One region of the Streptomyces sp. NPDC006798 genome, then DNA from elsewhere that is predicted to be linked to it. Evidence: riboswitches for the same ligand, from Rfam matches in the RefSeq annotation. Region 1 holds a riboswitch; the other holds the start of a gene.

Region 1 (6,225 bases):
AAGAACTACTACCTCGGCCAGGAGCAGACCCTGTCGCGGAAGTGGAAGGAGTTCTTCATCGCGATCAAGCTGGGCCGGGAGCAGAGCAAGGACCAGATCCTGGCGGGGTATCTGAACACCAGTTACTTCGGCCGGAACGCGTACGGCGCGCAGGCCGCGGCGCAGGCGTACTACGGGACGGACGTCTCGAAGCTGACCACCGCCCAGGGCGCCTATCTGGCATCGCTGCTGAACGCGCCGACCGCGTTCGACGTCACCACCCACCCGGAGAACCGGGGCGCGGCGCTGGCCCGCTGGGACTACACCCTCGACGGCATGGTGAAGCAGGGCTGGCTCTCCCCGGCGGAGCGGGCGGTGACGGTCTTCCCCACCCCGCTGAGCGCCCGCCCGGCGACCGGTCTCTCGGGGCAGCGGGGGTATGTGGTGCAGGCGGTGGAGGAGTATCTGACGTCCCGGGGGATCGTGGACGAGCAGACCCTCGCGGCGGGCGGCTACCGGATCACCACGACGCTCCAGCGGTCGAAGCAGGACGCCTTCGTGAAGGCGGTGGCCGAGCAGGTGACGGCCCGGCTGGAGCCGGAGCGGCGGGCCGCCGACCGCAATGTCCGGGTGGGGGGCGCGGCGATCGACCCGGCGTCGGGGCGGGTGGTGGCGCTCTACGGCGGGGTCGACTACACCCGGCAGTACGTCAACAACGCCACCCGCAGGGACTACCAGGTGGGCTCCGCGTTCAAGCCGTTCGTGCTGACGGCCGCCGTGGAGCACCGGGCCACCACCCAGGACGGCCGCCCGATCACCCCGGGCACGGTCTACGACGGCGACGACCGGCGCCCGGTCCGGGGCTGGAGCGGGGGCCGGTACGCGCCCGAGAACGAGGACGGGATCTCGTACGGCCCGATCACCGTCGCGACGGCCACGGACCGGTCGGTGAACGCGGTCTACGCGCAGTTGGCGGTGGACGTGGGCCCGGCGGCGGTGAAGCGGACCGCGATCGCCCTCGGCCTGCCGCCCGGCACCCCCGATCTGTCGGCGTCGCCGTCGATCGCGCTGGGTCCGGCGACGGCGAGCGTGCTGGACATGGCGGAGGCGTACGCGACCCTCGCCAACCACGGGCGCCGGGGCGGCTACTCGATCGTGGCGAGCGTCAGCAAGGACGGTACGGCGGTGGGCCTGCCCGAGCGGCGGGAGCGGCGGGTGGTGAGCCGGGAGGCGGCCGATACGACGACGGCGGTGCTCCAGGGCGTGGTGGAGGGCGGTACGGGTACGGCGGCCCGGACCGCGGGCCGTCCGGCGGCCGGGAAGACGGGAACCGCCGAGGAGGACAAGGCGGCCTGGTTCGCCGGCTACACGCCCCAGTTGGCGACGGTGGTCGCGGTGATGGGCCAGGACCCGGAGACGGGGGTGCAGAAGCCGCTGTACGGGGCGATGGGGCTGCCGCGGGTCAACGGGGGCGGCGCGCCCGCGCGGGTCTGGGGCCAGTTCACCGGGGACGCGCTGGCGGAGACCGAGATCACCGATTTCGAACTGGTCGTGGAGGAGGGGACGTACGACGAGGGGCCCGCGTCGCCGGGGACGGAGTCGCCGGGCGGGCCGACGGGGCCGCCGCCGAGCACCGGTCCCCCGGACGAGGTGGTGCCCCTGCCGCCGGGGATCACCCTGCCGCCGCCGGTGACGGTGCCGTCCCTGCCGGTGGAGATCCTGCCGTCGGCGCCGCCGGTGATCGGGGACGTACCGCCGGGGGTGGGCGGAGGTCCGGTGGTCCTGCCGGACGTTCCGGCGGACGGGGTGTTCCGGGACGACGATCCCGGCAGCGGGGACGCAGGTCCCGGGCCCGAACCGAGTACGCGGGCCCGCCGCCCGTACTGACACGCCAGAACCGGGGAGCCGGTGCCGAGCCGGGCCGGGAGGGCAGAGGCGGGAAAGGGGCCGAGGCGGCGGGCCCCGGGGGAGGGCACGACGCCTCGGCGGCCTCGGGGGGGGGGCGGCTCAGTGGCCGGAGGTGGCCTTCAGGCCGACGACCGCGACCAGCAGCAGGGAGACGAAGAAGATCCGGGCCGCCGTCACCGGCTCGTTGAGGGCGACCATGCCGACGATCGCGGCACCGGCCGCGCCGATACCGACCCAGACGCCGTAGGCGGTGCCGATCGGCAGGGTTTTCGTGGCCTGGGCCAGCAGGATCATGCTGGCGACGATGCCCGCGCCGGTGAAGACGCTGGGCCAGAGCTTGGTGAAGCCCTCGGTGAACTTCATTCCGATCGACCAGCCGACTTCCAGCACACCGGCGATGATCAGCAGAACCCATGCCATGACGGCACCTCCGAGACGTTCGAACTTCGTATCCGGGGTGCGTCGTCTTTGCGGAAGTCCCGGTACGGCGCGTCTCGTCGGGATGATCCCCAGCTTAGCAAAGCAGGGGCAGAGCCCCCGGTGACCTTGGTCACCGGGGGCTTTTCGGCCATCCGGGCCCGCTGTTCCGAGGCGGTGGGGCGATGTCGGCGGGCTGTCGCCACGGGCCGACCCGGGCTATCGGCGGACCGGTCCCGGGGTCCAGACCGTGCCCCGGGCCTCGTACTCCAGCATGGACTCCAGCTTGGTGGCCGTGTCGGCGCCGAGCTCCCGGCGGGTCAGCCAGAGCGCGAGTTCCAGTCCGGAGGTGACACCGCCCGCCGTGACCAGATCGCCGTCGTCCACCACCCGGGCGTCCTTGAGGATTCCGCCCTGCCGCTCCAGGTCCGCCCGGGCGCCCCGGTGGGTGGTGCAGGGGCGGCCCCGGGTGAGTCCGGCGGCGGCGCAGAGGATCACCCCGGTACAGAGGGCGGCGATCGTGAGCCCGGGGCGGGCCGCGCGGGCCAGCGCCCGGGGCAGGGTGCCCCGGGCTGTCTCGGTCGCCACCCCGGGCCTGTCGGGCCGCCGGTAGCCGCCGCCGGGGACCACGAGGATGTCGGCCTCGTCGGGTTCCCAGGGGCCGACGCCCCGGATCCGGGTGCCGTACGCGCCGGTGACGGAGCCGGAGCCGGCCACGGCCGTGTAGCGGACCTCGACGGGGCGGTCGGTGAAGTACCCGGCGGCGGCGAAGACCTCGTACGGCGCGGCGAAGTCCAACTCCTCCACACCGTCGAACATGACGACCTGGACGCGCAGAGGGCCGGTCCCGGACCGGCCCGAAGCGGCGGCCGGGGCCGTACCGACGGTGGCGCCGAGCGCTCCGGCGGCGCCCAGGGCGGTCGAGGTACGGAGGGCGTCCCGGCGGTTCATGGGCGGCATACGGATCTCCTGTCCGGCGCGGTGTCGGTCTCCTCAGGAGTCGGACCCGGCGGGCGGGGAGTTCCCTACAGGTAGAGGCCGGTGCTGTCCTCGGAGCCCTGGAAGCGGTCGGCGGCGACGGCATGCAGGTCGCGCTCCCGCATCAGGACGTACGCCACACCCCTGACCTCGACCTCGGCCCGGTCCTCGGGGTCGTAGAGCACCCGGTCACCGATCTCCACGGTCCGCACGCTCTGACCGACGGCGACCACCTCGGCCCAGGAGAGCCGGCGGCCCACCGCCGCCGTCGCGGGGATCACGATCCCACCGGTGGAACGCCGCTCGCCCTCCGGGATGTCGGTCCGCACCAGCACCCGGTCGTGCAGCATCCGGATGGGGAGCTTGTCGTGCTGGGTGCCCGGGTCCCGGGTGGTGTTGGCGCTCACGCGTGCAACCTACCCGTACTCCCGGCGGAGGGTGGCCGCCGGGGCCCCGGGAGGCAGGGGTTCACCCCCGGGTCAGCCCCGGCTCCTGCGGGACGAGACGGCGAGCAGTCCGACCACCCCGACCACCACCAGGGCGACCGGGACGACCCGGTCGAGCCGGGCGGCGCCGTCCTCGGTGACGAACCGGGCCCGGATGTCGTCCACGGTGCGCTGCACCGCGTCCAGCGCCCGGCCTCTGACCTGGTCCACCTGCGACGCGACCTTGGCCTTGGCGTCACCGACGATGGTCTTGGGGTGTACCCGTACCCCGATCTCGTCCAGCGTCTCGGCCAGCCGGTCGCGCCGCTGGACGATGTCCGCCTCGATCTGCGCTGGGGTCCTCGCGTCCGACACCGCGCCGCCTCCGTGGTTGATTCCTGGTTCGTCCGGTTCCCGTACGGATCCGGTACCTCCTCGACAGTCTGTCAGCTCTGCCGCCGTCGCACCCCACGGCACCCCCATTACGCTCGACCGCGTACACCACGCACACCTTCCGAGGAGAGCCCGAAGAGCATGAGCGACCGTCTCAAGCCCGGTGACCTTGCCCCCGACTTCACCCTGCCCGACGCGGACGGCAAGCAGGTGTCCCTCGCGGACCACCGGGGCCGCAAGGTCATCGTCTACTTCTACCCGGCCGCCCTGACGCCCGGCTGCACCAAGCAGGCGTGCGACTTCACCGACAATCTCGACGTCCTGGCCGGGGCCGGTTACGACGTGATCGGCGTATCGCCGGACAAGCCGGAGAAGCTGGCCCGCTTCCGGGAGCAGGAGCACCTGAAGGTGACCCTGGTCGGCGACCCGGAGAAGGAGGTCCTGCGGGCGTACGGCGCGTTCGGCGAGAAGAAGCTGTACGGGAAGGTCGTGACCGGCGTCATCCGGTCCACGGTCGTCGTGGACGAGGAGGGCAAGGTCGAGCGGGCCCTCTACAACGTCCGGGCCACCGGCCATGTCGCCAAGATCATCAAGGATCTGGGGATCTGACCCGGAGCCCCTGCCGGGAGCGCCCGGGGGGATCGATCACGGGCCGATATCCGGCGGGGGCGGGACCCCGCAGCCAGTAGAGTGAGCGGCGACGGGGGCCCGTACCCCAGCTGGCTAGAGGGCGCCGGTTTAGGTCCGGTGTGTCGTGGGTTCGAGTCCCACCGGGCTCATGGTCGAACGCGAGGGCGCGGCTTCCTTTTCGAAGGGTGCCGCGCCCTCGGCGTACGGCCGGCTCAGCCGGCCAGCTCGCGGACGACGGGCACCAGGGCCCGGAACGCCTTGCCCCGGTGGCTGATGGCGTTCTTCTCCTCGGACGTCAGCTCGGCACAGGTCCGGTCCATGCCGTCGGGCTGGAGGATCGGGTCGTAGCCGAAGCCGTTGGTGCCCGCGGGGACATGGCGCAGGGTGCCGGTGAGCCGCCCCTCGACGACCCGCTCCGTACCGTCGGGCAGGGCGAGGGCGGCGGCGCAGAAGAAGTGCGCGCCGCGGTGCTCCGGGGCGATGTCGGAGAGCTGGGCCAGCAGCAGATTCAGATTGGCGAGATCGTCGCCGTGGGTCCCGGCCCAGCGGGCCGAGAAGATCCCGGGCGCGCCGCCGAGGACGTCGACACAGAGCCCGGAGTCGTCGGCGACGGCGGGCAGCCCGGTCGCCTTCGCCAGGGCGTGCGCCTTGAGCAGGGCGTTCTCGGCGAAGGTCACCCCGGTCTCCTTGACGTCCGGAACCTCCGGATAGGCGTCGGTACCGACGAGGGTGTGCGGGAGGTCGGCATCGGCGAGGATGGCCCTCAGCTCGACGATCTTCCCGGCGTTGCGGGTGGCGAGAACGATACGGCTCATCCCCCGATTATCGTCCCCCGCGGGGCCGCGCCCCCTCCCCCCTCGGGAAGGAGGCGCCCTCCGGGCAGGGATAGTGCCGCCCCTATGCCTTCGGCAATGAGGCCCCAGCGCCTCGGCCCTCCCGGGCACGGCCCCACTACCCGGGTCCCACCCGGCGACCGCGCGTTGCCGGCGGCCTGCGGACCGCCCGTGGCTGGTCGCGCAGTTCCGCCCCTATGCCTTCGGCATGGGGCCCCCAGCGCCTCGGCTCTCCCCGACCCCGCCCCTGAGAAGGGTCCCGGCCATGGAGGGCCCGCCTTGGGATAAGGGCGTTCAGGAGGGCAACCCAGGGGCGCGGGGACCTGCGCGAACGGCCACAGGCGGGCCGCGGACCGCGAGCGGGAATCAGCGGCTGGGCGCTGCCCGAGAGTGGAGGCCCCCGGAGGGGCTACGGCGTGCAGACCTTGCGGATTTCCTTGCTCGCGTCCTTCAGCGGGCCGATGTCCACCGTGTTCTCGTTGTTCTCGATCGCCTGGCGAATGTTGTCGATGCCCTTGTCGAGGTCCTTGACGGCCTTCTCCAGGTCGGCGTTGTCCGTCTTGTCGTCGAGGGTCTTGAGTTCCTTCTCGATGTCCTCAAGGGACTGCCGCGCCTCGGTCGGGTTGTCGGCGGCGTTGGAGACGGCGCTCTGGAGGTTGTCG
Region 2 (6,225 bases), on a different contig from region 1:
TCGGCGCCGAGCAGCGCGGTCGGCCCGGCCCGTTCGGCACCTGGACCGACACACCGGAGCCGATCGAAGCCGACGTCGAGGACACCGACCCGGCCGGCCGGGAGGAGGCGCGGTGAGCGGGGAGTGGAGCAACCCGGCGTACGTTCCCGTCTACGACATGCTGCTGGAGCTGGAGAAGCGCCTCGACGCCCTGCGGCACGTCGGCCACGCCGACGGCATCGACCCGCGCGGGACCACCGCCCTGCACGCCGTCCGGCTCGCCGCGGCCATCCTGCAGCCCGTCGTCCCCGGCACCGAGCCGCCGCCGTTCCCCGACGACACCGGCCCGCCTGCTGCAGCTGATCGCCAACTGGCGCGACGCCGCTCTCGACCTCGGCGAGTTCGCCCCCGCCGACCCCGTCCTGCGGGTCATCCCCGGCGGCCGGGACAACCGGCCCGGGTCGGCAGGGTAACGGCCGGCCGTCGCCTTCGCCGTGCTCTCGGAGCCACTCGGCGACATCGTGCACCTCGTGCACCCGGCGCCCGGTGACTTCCTCGTGCAGGTCCATGTCCCCGGTGTCGAGGGCGATCAGGATCGCGGTGCCGCGCAGGGCGGAGGCGACGTTCAGCAGGTCCTCGTCGCGGTAGTCCTGCATCCGCCAGCCGAGATCGCCCATCCGCTCGGCCAGCAGCCGCAGGCCGCCGCGGCTGCCACGGCCTGGCGGGCGAGAGCGGCAAGCTCGGCGTTCCGGTCCTCAGCCACACCTCCAGCGTGCGCCCGTTCTGGCCGGGCCGCCCCCGGGAGCGAAGATCATTCCTTAGCGCTAACCGCTGTACCGCTGCTACTCGCGACCGGAACAGGCGGGACGACGGGCCCGGCGCCCGGGGGCGGGCGTGCGGCCGGGGGACGAGAGCCCCACGCCCCGTACCGCAGTACCTGTACCGCAGGACCCGCGTGCCGCAGAACCCGTACCCCGCGGCCCGTACGGCGGCCCCGGTAAAGGGGGGCGGCCGTGAGCAGCGGCCTGCTGGGTCGCTGCTCACGGCCGTGGGCGCCGGGCCGTCACCACGGCCCGGCACCCGGGTCGCCGGAATCCGCGGGGGCGGGTCCGGTGCCACCGCGGCACCGGACCCGGAACCCGAGCGGTCGCGGATCCCGGCATGTCGAGAGTCGTCAGGCGGCCGTTCGCGGCCCCCACGCGTGGCGGTCCCGGACCGCCGCCTTCTTCCCCAGATGCCCCTCCCTGACCAGAACGGCCAGGGAGTCCAGGATCACCCGGGCGCTGAGCAGCGCCGTCTGTTCGGCCCAGTCGTACGGCGGCGCGCACTCCACGACCTCCAGTCCGGCGAGACCGGGGGCCGAGATCTTCCGGATGAGATTGAGGGCTTCGCGCGGCAGCAGACCGCCGGGTTCGGGCCAGCCGGTGCCGGGGACGAAGCCCGCGTCGACGACGTCGATGTCGAAGGAGAGATAGACCGCCTTGGCCCCCTTCCACGCCGTCTCCAGGGCGATCTCGGCGACCTTGTCGATACCGACCCGTTCGACGTCGCCCACCGTGATCACCGTGGTGCCGCGCTCCCGCCCGACCTCGACCCCGGCCCGCGGCGCCTGCCAGCCGCCGATGCCGACCTGGACCAGATTGGTCGCGGGGGCGTTCTTGATGTTCGTGGCGTGGAACCACGGTGTGGTGTGCATGCGTTCGTCGAGATCGGTCTCCTGGGTGTCCACATGCCGGTCGAAGTGGATGATCCCGATATTGCCGTCGACGTAAGGGGCCATTCCCCGAATGGTGGGATAGCCGATGGAGTGGTCGCCGCCGAGGATGACCGGGAACACTCCCCGCTGGTAGACATGGGCCATCGCCTGGCTGATCTGGTCGAAGGACTTCTCCAAGTTGCCGGGGATGGTGAAGACATCACCGATGTCGACCATATTGAGCTGCTCGCGCAGATCGACGCCCAGTTCGAAGCAGTAGGTGCCGAAGAGATTGGTCGACCGCCGGATGCCCTGGGGGCCGAACCGGGCGCCGGGCCGGTAGGTGGCGCCGGAGTCGAGAGGCGCTCCGAAGACGGCGACCTCGGCGTCCTCGATCTCATTGACGTCCTCCAGGAACGGGCTCTTGAGGAAAGTGCCCCGTTCCCCGGCGAAATGCGGGAGTTCACCGCGGGAGAAGGTGGGAATGGTCCGGTCGACCAGGGTCGGTGAGCCCGGCAGCCCATGGGCCAGGCCGCGCTGGATCTCTTCGTCGTGCCGGAAGAGCGAGATCCGTTCCTCGGCGAGCTGGGCCCACTTGCCTTCCTTCACGGCAAAGGCGTCGCTGTGCGAATGTCCGTGCTCATGACGGTGGGAGTGGCCCGAAGGGCCGTGGTGGTGCTGGTGACGATGTGAGTCGCTGCCCGCCGCGCCGGCGTCGTCGCGCTCAAAGGGATCGGGCGTTTTCGGCATTCTCAGCCTCCAACGAGGCCGTCTTTACGCGAAACCGGTACGGCCACCCTCGTCGGCAGATGCTCTGATAGCACCTGTTCGGCACTGTAGCACCGGAACCCGGCGGTCCGGGCTGCTTCCCCGGCCCGGACCGCCGGGTTCCGGGGACCGGCCGGGGGTACCGGAACCGAGTGCTCTACAGTGCCCGTGACCGGCCCGGGGCTGATATCGCCGCCCGGGCGGGCCGGGGATCCGGATCGGAGGAGCGCCGGGGTGACGGACCATCACGAGGATTTCTCCGCCCATCTCCTGGACGCGGCGACGGGCGTCCTGGCGCGTTTTCCGGCGGAGCTCCGGCCGGAGATCTACGCCCTCTCGTTCCGGATCTGGCGGACGGACGACGACGACCGCCGCCCCTATGTGGCCATCGGCTGCAACACGGAGAGCCGCTACGAGCGGGAGAGTCTGCGCACGGATCCCGGCGAGGCCCGCTGGAACTACGCGTACTGGCGGCTGGACGGCTTCGAGACGCTGGGGAACGTGCCCGGGGACCCGGTGGGTTCCCGGCTGTACACGACGGAGGTCCGGCGGCTCGGTCTGTGGTTCGAGGACGACGGGTCGGAGGACGAGGCGCCGGAGAACGGTGGACAGGGGAACGGTGCACCGGACGACGACCGGGAGTCCCGGCGCGAACTGCTCCGGGAGCACTTCGCCTCCGCCTGTGTCCGGGTGGCCCGGCGGCTGCACACGGAGGGCCGGATCGAGCGGATCTTCGGACGTCCGCTGCCGGTCGTGGTCTTCGACATGTACTGCCCCGGCTGGGAGGTGGAGGCCACCAGGGCCGCCAATCCGCCGGAGGCCGTCCGTGACTTCCTGGCCTGGTACGACACGCCCGCACCGGGGTGATCCAGCCCCCTTCCGCCCATGGACGGACCCCGGCTACGGCGGGGGCTGCGGGGCCGGCGGCCCCGAACCCGGCGGACCGCCCGGGTCCCCGCCCCCGCTCCCGCGACGAGTCCGGGCAGCCGCCGGAGATCGTCGACGAGTACCGTGTCCGGGCCCGCCGGCCGGTCCGCCGGGGTCAGTCCGCCGTGGTAGCCGAAGACCCGCATCCCCGCCGCGCGGGCCGCGGCACAGCCGTACGGACTGTCCTCGACCACCGCGCACCGCTCCGGAGCCGCGCCGAGCCTCCGGGCCGCGTACAGGAAGAGGTCCGGGGCCGGTTTCCCCCGCGCCACCTGCTCGGCGCTGAAGACCCGGTCGCCGAACCAGTGCGCCAGCCCGGTCAGCCGCAGGCCGCGCCGTACGCTCGCGAGCCGGGTGTTGGACGCGACGCAGACCGGCACGGCGAGGGCGGCCGGCGCGTCGGCGACCCCGTCGACCGCCGTCAGCCCCTCGGCCTCGTACGCCTCCTGGTACAGATGCTCGTACGGCTGCTGCCAGCCCGGGGGCAGCTACGGGCCGTCCGGGTCAACTGGCCCCGGATGACGGCCCGGGGACGGCTGCTCGGGGCCGTCACGGTCGGCGGTCTGGCGGTACGGGCCGCGCTGCTGCTCGCGGACGCGGTCTGCGTGCTGGGGGCCCGGGCGACACCGGAGTACCGGGACCGGACCGACGCCCTGGGCTGGGCGCTGGTCCTGCCCTGGCATCTGGTCGGCTCGGGCGCGGTCCATCTCGCCCTGTGGGAGCTGGTCCGCGGCGACCGGGGCTGGCACAGCGTCCGCGGCACCGGAACGGACGAGAACGACGGATCGGGCGCGCGTCGGGGCACGGGAGAGGAGGCGGCCGGATGACCCACCGTACGGAACCCGTCATCGGCGCCGCCGTGATGACCCACCCCGCGCGGCGCGCGGTCGCCGCCGCCCTCGCGGCCCGGCTGGACCACTGGGGAGCCGTCGTCGCCGAGGACCCCCTGCCCGGGCGGCCCCCCGCGACGCTGCGCGCGGCCCGGGCCGCCTGGGCCGCGATCGCCCCCGGCGCCAGCCACCATCTGGTCCTCCAGGACGACGTGGAGCTGTGCGCGGACTTCGCCCGCCTGGTCACGGAGGCGGTAAGCCGCCATCCGGACACCCCTCTGGCCCTGTACGCCAACTCGTCGGCAGTCTGATCGAGCGCCACAGCACGGTGATGTGGGCCGTACTGGCCGTACTGATCGCCGCGGGCGGCCTCGGCTTCCACCGGGTCGGGCAGGCCCGCACGGCGGGTACCGCGTCCCCCGCCGGCCGGCGCGGGACCGCGACGTACAAGGAGGTCTGAGATGCCGGGAACGATCACACGGCGGGGCGCGCTGGCACTCGCGGCGCCGCTGGCGGGCCGGGCCGGGGAGGCGGCGGCCGAACCGGCCCCCGCCCGTACGCTCACGGTCTGGCTGATGTGGGGCTCGGTGCCCGCGCGGGTACTCGCCGAGGCCGTGGCCGAGTTCGAGGCCGCGCACCCCGGGGTCCGCGTCCGGGTCACGATGCAGGACCGGGGGTGGTGTCCGGGAGCGGCTGGAGCGGGCCCTCGCCTCGGACACCCCGCCGGACGTGGCGGAGACGGGCACCACCATGACCCCGTACTTCGCCGCCGCCGGGCTGCTCCGCGATCTCTCCGCCGAGGCCCCGGCGATGGGCCGGGACGCCTGGCCGCCCGGACTGCGGGCCTCCGGGGCGTGGCGGGGAGAGGCAGTACGGCATCCCGTTGTACGCGGCGTCCCGGGTCGTCGTCCACCGTACGGACCTGTTCGCCCGGGCCGGCCTGACGACCCCCGCGACCAGGGCGAATGGCTCGCCACCAGCCGGGCGCTGGGCCGGGCGTACCGGACCGTACCGGGCTTCCAGCCGATCTGTCCGCCCGGCCGGAACTGGTACTTCCTCTCCGGTCCGCTCTGGGACCGGGGCGGCGAACCGGCCACCCGGGACGCGGTCACCGGACGCTGGCGGGGCGGCCTGTCGACCCGGGCGGCGGCCGGGGCCCTGCGCTACCACGGCCGGCTCCAGTCGCTCTCGGACGCGCCGGTGGACCAGGACGAGGGGAACCGGCCGCAGTGGGAGGCGCTGGCCCGGGGGAACGTCGGACAGCTGGTGGGAATGCCCTGGGAGCTGCCGGACGCGGAGCGGCTCAATCCGGAGCTGCGCGGAAAGCTGGGGCTCTTCCCCGTCCCCGGCCCCGTCCGGGGACGGGCCGGGAGCACCTTCCTCGGCGGTACGCGTCTCGCCGTCGCGGCCCGGACCCGGGAGACCGGCCCAGCCGTCGACCGGACGTCGAAGCTGAGCGGCCCGGCGTTCCAGACCGAGCTGGCGATCGCCAACGGCACCCTGCCCAACCGGCGGGCCCTGGCCGACGCCATCGACGACCCGGCGGTACGGGCCCGGGCCGCGGCGGCGGTGTTCGGCCGGACCGTACCGGTCGACCCCCGCTGGCCGCTGGTGGAGGCCGAGCCCCATCCCGTGAAGGGCCTGCTGACCGCCGTCCTCACCGGAACCCCGCCGCGCACGGCGGGCCGGTCGGCCGACCGGGAGCTGGAGCTGCGGCTGAACGGACCCGTCCGGCGCGCGTCCTGACGGCGGGTATCCGCCCGAGTCGGGCGTTCTGTGCAGGTGACAGGTGCATACCTATAGTGATTTCGGCCTGTCTCATGACCTGTTGCGCCACGGGAGGGTGCCTTGGATCTGCATGCAACGCTGCATTTAGGACTTCCGAAACAGAGTCGAAGGGTTTACGGCAGTCTCGCGTCGGAGAAGACTCCGGCGCACCCCGAAACCCTCGCGAGACGTCTGGGACTGTCCAGGGACCAAGTGGACAGAGCCGTCGACGATCTCCGCATCCTCCGTCTGGTCAGC

Evidence for each region. Region 1 has a riboswitch for guanidine ahead of ABZ714_RS06940 (multidrug efflux SMR transporter). Riboswitches for the same ligand answer to the same signal wherever they lie in the genome.
Region 2: linked by a shared signal. The riboswitch ahead of ABZ714_RS17005 (agmatinase family protein) and the one ahead of ABZ714_RS06940 (multidrug efflux SMR transporter) in region 1 are both predicted to bind guanidine.

What each region holds. Positions count from the first base shown of each region.
Region 1 is NZ_JBEYIS010000007.1:139,246-145,470, reverse strand. Features, by position in the region: gene ABZ714_RS06945 (transglycosylase domain-containing protein) at 1-1,866, shown strand, start outside; gene ABZ714_RS06940 (multidrug efflux SMR transporter) at 1,987-2,307, opposite strand; guanidine-III (ykkC-III) riboswitch at 2,344-2,420, opposite strand; gene ABZ714_RS06935 (DJ-1/PfpI family protein) at 2,524-3,255, opposite strand; gene ABZ714_RS06930 (co-chaperone GroES) at 3,330-3,632, opposite strand; gene ABZ714_RS06925 (DUF3618 domain-containing protein) at 3,762-4,082, opposite strand; gene bcp (thioredoxin-dependent thiol peroxidase) at 4,242-4,709, shown strand; tRNA gene ABZ714_RS06915 (tRNA-Leu) at 4,805-4,879, shown strand; gene rdgB (RdgB/HAM1 family non-canonical purine NTP pyrophosphatase) at 4,943-5,545, opposite strand; gene ABZ714_RS06905 (hypothetical protein) at 5,973-6,225, opposite strand, start outside.
Region 2 is NZ_JBEYIS010000022.1:10,057-16,281, reverse strand. Features, by position in the region: gene ABZ714_RS17010 (hypothetical protein) at 1-116, shown strand, start outside; gene ABZ714_RS17005 (agmatinase family protein) at 1,154-2,284, opposite strand; guanidine-III (ykkC-III) riboswitch at 2,438-2,504, opposite strand; gene ABZ714_RS17000 (hypothetical protein) at 2,678-3,310, shown strand; partial or broken gene ABZ714_RS16995 (HAD-IA family hydrolase) at 3,442-3,795, opposite strand; gene ABZ714_RS16990 (hypothetical protein) at 3,676-4,197, shown strand; gene ABZ714_RS16985 (hypothetical protein) at 4,194-4,511, shown strand; gene ABZ714_RS16980 (hypothetical protein) at 4,532-4,660, shown strand; partial or broken gene ABZ714_RS16975 (hypothetical protein) at 4,885-5,946, shown strand; gene ABZ714_RS16970 (helix-turn-helix transcriptional regulator) at 6,181-6,225, shown strand, end outside.